Regions from separate parts of the Pseudomonas sp. 15C genome, predicted to be linked through region 1. Evidence: predicted binding sites of a transcription regulator. Region 1 holds the regulator's gene; each other region holds the start of a gene.
The links. Region 1 encodes FliA, which starts transcription of late flagellar genes. Its sites were predicted from a motif close to CTAAAGTTTNNNNNNNNNNNGCCGNTAA; they were not measured.

Region 1 (2,201 bases):
TTGGCTGAGGTAATCATGAACAGTTTTTGTACCTACATCGATGGTCTGCCACGCATTGTTCCGATCCGGAACGCGCAGCCAGTAATGTGGCCTCCGTCTATGCAAGACAAGGTAAAGAAATAACATGGGCAGCATGCATCCCGTACAGGTGATCGCGGTGACCGGCGGCAAAGGTGGCGTCGGCAAGACTAACGTGTCAGTGAACTTGTCGCTGGCGCTGGCAGAGCTTGGCCGTCGGGTCATGCTGCTGGACGCCGACCTCGGTCTGGCGAACGTCGACGTTCTGCTGGGGCTGACCCCCAAACGCACGCTGGCCGACGTGATCGAAGGCCGCTGTGAACTGCGCGACGTGCTGTTGCAGGGCCCGGGCGGGATTCGCATCGTGCCGGCGGCGTCCGGCACGCAGAGCATGGTCCACCTGAGCCCGGCGCAGCACGCCGGCCTGATTCAGGCGTTCAGCGACATCGGCGACAATCTCGACGTGCTGGTGATCGACACCGCTGCGGGCATTGGTGACTCGGTAGTCAGTTTCGTCCGCGCCGCGCAGGAAGTGTTGCTGGTGGTGTGTGACGAGCCGACCTCGATCACCGACGCCTACGCACTGATCAAACTGCTCAACCGCGATTACGGCATGAACCGCTTCCGCGTCCTCGCCAACATGGCGCAGAGCCCGCAGGAAGGGCGCAACCTGTTCGCCAAGTTGACCAAGGTCACGGACCGTTTCCTTGACGTCGCCCTACAATACGTCGGCGCCGTCCCGTATGACGAAAGCGTGCGCAAGGCCGTGCAGAAACAACGCGCCGTCTACGAAGCCTTTCCACGCTCCAAGTGCGCCCTGGCCTTCAAGGCCATCGCGCAGAAGGTCGACACGTGGCCGTTGCCGGCCAACCCGCGCGGCCATCTGGAGTTTTTCGTCGAGCGTCTCGTGCAGCAAACCGCAGGGCCTGTGATATGACCGCCAGTGGCATGAATCTTTACAAGAAGTCGGCGCGTGACGCGCAGTACGAGTTGATCGAGCGTTACGCGCCACTGGTCAAGCGCATTGCCTATCACTTGCTGGCACGTTTGCCAGCCAGTGTGCAGGTCGAAGACCTGATCCAGGCCGGTATGATCGGCCTGCTCGAAGTGTCGACCAAATACGACGCCAGCAAGGGCGCCAGTTTCGAAACGTACGCGGGCATTCGAATCCGCGGCGCGATGCTCGATGAAGTGCGCAAAGGGGATTGGGCGCCACGCTCGGTCCACCGCAATACCCGGATGGTCAGCGACGCAATTCGCTCGATTGAAGCTAAAACCGGCCGTGACGCTAAAGATCACGAGGTTGCGGCCGAACTCCAATTGAGTCTCGACGATTATTACGGGATTCTGAATGACACTTTGGGCAGCCGCCTGTTCAGTTTCGACGACCTCTTGCAGGACGGCGAACACGAAGGGCTGCACGAGGATGGCGCCAGTGCTCATATGGAGCCGTCACGCGATCTGGAAGATGAACGCTTCCAGACGGCGCTGGCGGACGCGATTGCCAATTTGCCGGAGCGTGAGCGACTGGTGTTGGCGCTGTACTACGACGAAGAGCTGAACCTCAAGGAGATCGGTGAAGTCCTTGGCGTCAGTGAATCGCGGGTCAGCCAGTTACACAGCCAGTGCGCGGCCCGTTTGCGGGGGCGTTTGGGGGAGTGGCGAGCGCGCTGAAGGCAGTGTGGGGACACTGCGAAACGAGGCTGGTGCGGTGATGAGCGGCGCCGGTCTCGATCCGTTGTGCTCCAGACAAACTTTAAGTGCTGCGCCAATTGATTGAAGTGGCGCGTCCAGGTGCTGGGCGCGTTTAAGACTGCTTGGAGGTCGAATTGAACAAAGACATGAAAATCCTCATCGTTGATGACTTCTCAACGATGCGGCGGATCATCAAGAACCTGCTGCGCGATCTTGGGTTCACCAACACCGTCGAGGCCGACGATGGCACCACCGCCATCCCGGTACTCAACAGCGGCAGCATCGACTTTCTGGTAACGGACTGGAACATGCCGGGCATGACCGGTATCGACCTGCTGCGCCATGTGCGCGCCGATGAAAAACTCAAGCACCTGCCAGTGTTGATGGTGACCGCTGAAGCCAAGCGTGAGCAGATCATCGAAGCCGCTCAGGCCGGTGTGAATGGCTACGTGGTCAAACCTTTCACGGCTCAGGCGTTGAAAGACAAA
Region 2 (2,201 bases), on a different contig from region 1:
TGCGGCCGATCTGCGTCTGCTGAGCATTTTCCTGGGCCAGACGCTGGGTGGCGCTCATGTTGTCGGCGATGTTCAGCGAGGTCGCGCTGAACTCTTCCACCGCGCCGGCCATGCTGGTGATCTCGCCGGACTGCTGCTCCATGCCGTCATAGGCACCGCCGGACAGCCCGGACAACGCCTGCGCCCGGCTGTTGACCTCTTCCGAGGAGCGACGGATGTGCTCGACCATGGTCGACAAGGCCTGGCTCATCTGGTTGAACGCACGGGACAACTGACCGATTTCATCGTTGCTCGACACGTTCAGACGTACGCTCAGATCACCCGCGCCCAACGCTTCGGCCTGCCGAACCAGATCGCTCAACGGCGCCAGTTTGCTGCGCAGCAGCCAGACTACCGAACCGACCGCCAGCAACATCGCCAGCAGACTGCCAATTGCCAGTTGCGTGCCGACGCTCCAGGTCACCGCGCGAATCTCGGCTTTCGGCATGCTCGCCACCACCGACCACGGGCCACCTTCGAACGGCACGGCAATGCTGTAGAAATCTTCGCCGTTGTCGCTCCAGAACTCGCCTTTACCCGGAGTTTTCACCAGCGCGTTGATGGCTGGCACCGCTTGGTCCAGCGACTGGACACCGGCGATCGGCACCAGCCATTTATTCTGCTCGTCGAGCAGGGCCAGCGAGCCGGTCTGGCCGATGCGGAAGCGCTTGAGGTTGGCGAACTGGGCGTTCTGCGCGTCGGTGTAATCGAAGCCGACATACAACACGGCAATGATCTTGCCGCTGCCGTCACGCACCGGCGTGTACTGCGACATGTAATAGCGCTCGAACAGCAGCGAGCGGCCGACGTAACTCTGCCCCGCCATCAACTTCGCGTACGCCGGGTTGGCATGATCGAGCACGGTGCCGATGGCGCGGGTGCCGTCCTGCTTGCTGACGTTGGTGCTGACGCGAATGAAGTCTTCGCCGCTGCGCACGAACACCGTAGCCACACCGGCGGTCATCTGCTTGAACTCGTCGACTTCCTTGAAGTTGTTGTTCAGCACTTCGTTGCCCAGATGCAGGCCTGGGGTCTGCACGCCGGCCACGGTCACGGGCTGGTCAGGGTGCACGCTCAGGCCGCTGCCGAAGCGCTTTTCGAACAGGCCGCTCAGGCGCAGGGTGCTTTCACGCAAGGTGCCGTGGAACGTGCTCAGTTGGTCGGCCAGCAGCCGCGCCTCACTGGCCAGATGCTCTTCACGGGTGGCGAGGTTGGCAGAGTCCAGCGAACGCAGGGCGAACACCGTACTGCCGCTGATGACAATCGCCAGTATCACGGCGAGGGCGAGGCCCAGCTGCGAGGCGATCCGAGCACGAGGTTGAGACATGAACAGCTCCTGGCCGAGCCACCGAATCCTCCTTGATCGCGGTAAATGCCCGGGAAAATATTCTAATAATGGGGGTGCAGCCTGGAACCGGCACGACGGTTCCACTTGCTCATAGTCGGCGGTGAATCCGAATACTTGAGCGCGCAACGTGGGTATGGCTTAAGGCCTGCATTGTCGCCGCTCCAACGTTTCAGCTCAAGCGCGCCACCGCTGGCAGTTCCATGGCGCGGACTTCGCCCTGGAGGAAGTCACTGAGGCGGCGCAAACGTTCACCTCCGGGACGGGTTTTCGGCCACACCAGGTAATAATTCAGGCCACTGGCGACCGCCGTCGGCCACGGCAGGCTCAGACGTCCTTGGGCGACATCTTCAGCCACCATCAACAGATCGCCCATCGACACGCCGTAGCCTCGCGCCGCAGCGATCATCCCCAGTTCGAGGGTGTCGAACACTTGCCCGCCCTTGAGTGAAACCTGATCCGACAATCCCATGCATTCCAGCCAACTGCGCCAGTCGCGACGGTCCGGGGTCGGATGAAGCAATTCGGTGCTGGCCAGCCGCTCCACATCCCACGGTTGGTCGTTGAGCAGATTAGGCGCACCGACAGGAATCAGCTCCTCGGCAAACAACAGGCTGGCTTCCCAGTCCGGCGGAAAATGGCCGTCGCTCAGCAGCACGGCGCAATCGAACGGTTCATCATTGAAATCCACCGAATCGATGTCCATCCACGCGCTGGTCAGTTGTACTTCGTTGCCCGGCTGCAAATGGCGAAAGCGACTCAGGCGCGCCAACAGCCAGCGCATGGTCAGGGTCGACGGCGCCTTCATGCGCAGGAT
Region 3 (2,201 bases), on a different contig from region 1:
CTGCTCAGTTCGGCTTGCAGCGACTGCACACGCTGCCAGGCCAGTTCGTGTTCATGATGTTCGGCCCGCCATTGTTCGCACTGGCGACTCAGCCGTGGATTGCCGTGGTTGTTGCGCAGGCGCAGCAGCCAGTGAATGGCTTGTTTGACTACCTGCGGTGGCGGCTCGGCGCGGCGGCCAAGTGCAGCGTTGTCCAGCGGCATCAGTGCGCGTACCGCAAGACATAACAGTGATACAGCGCTTCGGCAACGTAGCGTTCCACCGAGCGCAACGATAGCCCCATCTGCTCGGCGATCTGCTTGTGGGTCAGACCTTCGCACTGCGCCAGCAGAAAGGCCTGACGGACCTTCGGTTTCAGTCCTTCAAGCATGCGCGCGATGCTTTCCAGCAGTTCGATGATCAGGGCGCGGGCTTCGCTGCCTGGCGTTTCGGCTTCGGGCAAATGGGCGATGGTTTCCAGGTACGCACGCTCGATTTCTTCGCGGCGCCAGTGATCGATCACCAAGCCACGAGCGATGGTGCGCAGGAACGCGCGAGGGGCTTTGAGCTCCAGGCGTTCGCTGCGTTGCAGCAGGCGGACGAAGGTGTCCTGTGCCAGATCCGCCGCATCCGCTGCGTTGCCCAGCCGCACGCGCAGCCAGGTGTTGAGCCAGCCGTGATGACAACGATAAAGCGTCTGTACCGCAAACTCGGGGGAGGACATGAACGCGACAGCCCGGACGTCACAAATGATAATTAGTCGCATTGTCTTCAAGGATCGCAGAGTTTGCAACCGCTGCTCACGCAGCGCGCGGAAAAATCTTCCCTCAGCCGCTCTGGCCCGCCGTTCGGCGGGAATCCGACAGAAACGCGATCCATTTCCAACGCAACCCTAAGATTTCTCCCACGCGTGCCGACAGACTGGTGAGACATGCGTGCACCAAAGTAGAGCGGCCGGAAGAACGCTGCCTGCGCTGTACATGGAATGTTGCATCCGGAACGCATCCCCACTTTTGGCATAAGAAGTCCCATGAAATGAATTTAAAGTTCAGCCATAAAATTCTACTGGCCGCCTCGGGCGTCGTGGTCCTGGCGTTCGCGCTGTTCACGCTCTACAACGACTATCTGCAGCGAAGCACCATTCGCCAGAACCTTCAGTCTTCCGTTCAGCAGGCCGGTGATCTGACCGCCAGCAGCGTGCAGAACTGGATGAGCGGGCGGATTCTGGTGCTGGAAAACCTCGCGCAGAACGTCGCTCATCAGGGCAAGGACGCCGATCTGCCGGGGCTGGTCGATCAGCCGGCCTTCACCTCGAATTTCCAGTTCACCTATGTTGGCCAGGCCAACGGTGTGTTTACCCAACGCCCGGACGCGAAGATGCCGGACGGCTACGATCCGCGTCAGCGCCCCTGGTACAAGCAAGCGGTGGTCGCGGATAAAACCATGCTGACCCCGCCGTACATGGCCGCGGTTGGCGGGCTGGTAGTGACGATTGCCATGCCGGTGAAGAAGAACGGTGAATTGCTCGGCGTGGTCGGTGGCGACCTGAGCCTGGAAACCCTGGTCAAGATCATCAACTCGGTGGACTTCGGAGGCCTTGGCCATGCGTTCCTGGTCAGCGCTGACGGTCAGGTGATCGTCAGCCCGGACAAGGATCAGGTCATGAAAAACCTGAAAGACATCTACCCGAACACCAGCGTGCGCATCGAGAAGGGCAACCAGAACGTCGTGCTCAACGGCGAGGAGCGGATTCTGTCGTTCACCCCGGTCAACGACCTGCCGAATGCGCAGTGGTACATCGGTCTGTCGATCGATCACGACAAAGCCTACGCGGCGCTCAGCCAATTCCGCACCTCGGCGCTGATCGCGATGTTTGTCGCCGTGGCCGCGATTGCGTTGCTGTTGAGTCTGTTGATCAACGTCTTGATGCGACCGCTGACCACCATGGGCCGTGCGATGCAGGACATCGCTCAGGGCGAAGGCGATCTGACTCGACGCCTCTCGGTAGAAAGCAAAGACGAATTTGGCGAACTGGGCAGTGCCTTCAACCAATTCGTTGAACGGATTCACGCGTCGATTTCCGAAGTGTCCTCGGCCACCCGTCATGTGCATGACTTGTCGCAACGGGTCATGGCCTCGTCGAACGCCTCGATCGTCGGCTCTGACGAACAAAGCGCGCGCACCAACAGCGTCGCGGCTGCCATCAATCAATTGGGTGCTGC
Region 4 (2,201 bases), on a different contig from region 1:
TTCCAGGTGATCTCGTCGACCGTTTCGGCGTGCACCTCGTGCTGACGCTTCTCCGCCCACAACATGATCACCCCGCCCACCACCAGCGCGGCCGCGACCGTGATCGGGTTGAACAGATATTCGTGGATCAGGTCGGCAAAAATCACGCCCAGCACCACCGCCGGCAGGAAGGCGATCAGCAGGTTGGCGGTGAAGCGCCGTGCGCTTGGCTGGGTCGGCAGACCGATGACCACGTCGAGAATCTTGCGGCGAAACTCCCAGACCACCGCGAGAATCGCGCCGAGCTGAATAATAATGTTGAACGCCATGGCCCGCTCACCGCCGAAATCGAGCAAGTCGGCAACGATGATCTGGTGTCCCGTACTGGAAATGGGCAAAAACTCCGTCAGCCCCTCTACAACTCCTAGTATCAGTGCCTGCAAGGCCGTCCAAAGATCCATCAATCCCCCAAAGAGCGATGCGCAGCGGCATGCTCCGATAGTATTTTTTTACGTTCACTGCGATCAGCGTAGCTGTTTATGGCTGTACCGATTCCGCGCGCACAGAATCCACACGAAACGGTAAAAATTCCGTGAAATTTCAAAATGGATTCAGGTTTTCACGCGCGGGGCCGAAATCCTAACAGACAAGCCCTAATAGCGCTGCCGCGTTATACGACTTGGGTCGCGTATGCCCACCCGCGCAATCGTGGCTGGATGCTGGCGGTCGATCATTACAAGAACAAGAATCCGGAGTGACAGCGTTATGAACAGCTTGCGCAGTGTGTCGATCAGCCGACGCTTGTGGCTCATCTTGATTGTGGCGGTGGTCATGTTGCTGACCTTGGGCGTGCTGATGCTCAAGCAGATCCATGACGACCTCTATCACGCCAAGGCCCAGAAAACCCAGCATGTGGTGCAGACCGCCAGCGGCCTGCTGACCTATTACCATGGCCTGCAGACCGCCGGCACCTTGACCACGGAAGCCGCGCAGCAACAGGCGCTGACGGCGATTCGCGGCTTGCGCTACGACCAGAGCGATTACTTCTGGATCAACGACCTCACGCCCGTGATGGTCATGCACCCGACCAATCCCAAGCTTGAAGGCCAGAACCTTTCGGCAATCCGCGACCCTGACGGTTTTGCGGTGTTCAATGAAATGGTCGCCATCGCCAAGGCCAAAGGCGCTGGCATGGTCAACTATCGCTGGCCGAAACCCGGCGCCACCGACCCGGTGGCCAAAACCTCCTACGTCAAACTGTTCGAGCCGTGGGGCTGGGTGATCGGCTCCGGCGTGTATGTCGATGACGTGCAGGCCGAATTCCAGGGGCAGATGCTGAAAGCCTCGGTGATCGGCCTGGCCATCGCGCTGATCATGGCGCTGCTGGTGATCCTGATCGCGCGCAGCATCGTCCGGCCGCTGCAGGAAACCGTCAACGCCATGGCCAATATCGCCAGCGGCGAAAGCGACCTGACCCGCAGCCTCGATACCCACGGCAAGGACGAAGTCACCGAACTGGCCCACCACTTCAACGCGTTTACCGCCAAATTGCGTCGGGTGATCGGCGACTTGCAGGTCTCGGCCAGCGCCCTCGGCCAATCCTCCAGCGAGCTGGGCAACGACGCTTCGCAGGCGCAACAACGCAGCCAGCAGCAGTCGCAGCAGATGGAACTGGTGGCCACGGCAATCAACGAAGTGACCTATGGCGTGCAGGATGTGGCGAAAAACGCCGAGCACGCCGCCGCCGAAATGCGTGATGCCGAGGCGCAGGCGCAACAGGGCCAGATCAACATCGACGGCAGCCTGCAACAGATCGACAGGCTGTCCGGCACCATCGATCAAGCGGTGGAAGTGATTCGCACGCTGGCCGCCGAAAGCACGCAGATTGGCAGCGTGCTGGAAGTGATCCGCTCGATTGCCGAGCAGACTAACCTGCTCGCGCTCAACGCCGCCATCGAAGCCGCGCGGGCCGGCGAGCAAGGTCGCGGGTTTGCCGTGGTCGCGGACGAAGTGCGCTTGCTGGCGCAGCGTACGCAGAAATCGACGGCGGAAATCCAGTCGATGATCGAGCGCTTGCAGAACCATTCCGAGGCCGCCGTGAAGGTCATCGGCGACAGCAGCAAGGCCTCGCAACTGACCATCGAACAGGCGGGGCTTGCCGGCGCCAGCCTCAACGCGATCGGCCAGGCCCTGCGCAATCTCAATGGCCTGAACGCCTCGAT

Region 2: ACYYKW_RS07015 (methyl-accepting chemotaxis protein) is a predicted target of FliA. The motif match lies at 1,479-1,506, and genes of this name have one in related genera.
Region 3: ACYYKW_RS23840 (methyl-accepting chemotaxis protein) is a predicted target of FliA. The motif match lies at 872-899, and genes of this name have one in related genera.
Region 4: ACYYKW_RS19905 (methyl-accepting chemotaxis protein) is a predicted target of FliA. The motif match lies at 590-617, and genes of this name have one in related genera.

The regions. Positions count from the first base shown of each region.
Region 1 covers NZ_JBUDGD010000023.1:50,701-52,901, forward strand. The annotation lists gene flhF (flagellar biosynthesis protein FlhF) at 1-8, shown strand, start outside; gene fleN (flagellar synthesis regulator FleN) at 125-955, shown strand; gene fliA (RNA polymerase sigma factor FliA) at 952-1,692, shown strand; gene ACYYKW_RS14070 (chemotaxis response regulator CheY) at 1,860-2,201, shown strand, end outside.
Region 2 covers NZ_JBUDGD010000008.1:102,784-104,984, forward strand. The annotation lists gene ACYYKW_RS07015 (methyl-accepting chemotaxis protein) at 1-1,366, opposite strand, end outside; gene ACYYKW_RS07020 (LysR substrate-binding domain-containing protein) at 1,557-2,201, opposite strand, start outside.
Region 3 covers NZ_JBUDGD010000070.1:16,035-18,235, reverse strand. The annotation lists gene ACYYKW_RS23850 (FecR domain-containing protein) at 1-203, opposite strand, end outside; gene ACYYKW_RS23845 (sigma-70 family RNA polymerase sigma factor) at 203-703, opposite strand; gene ACYYKW_RS23840 (methyl-accepting chemotaxis protein) at 1,015-2,201, shown strand, end outside.
Region 4 covers NZ_JBUDGD010000044.1:19,225-21,425, forward strand. The annotation lists gene ACYYKW_RS19900 (undecaprenyl-diphosphate phosphatase) at 1-440, opposite strand, end outside; gene ACYYKW_RS19905 (methyl-accepting chemotaxis protein) at 745-2,201, shown strand, end outside.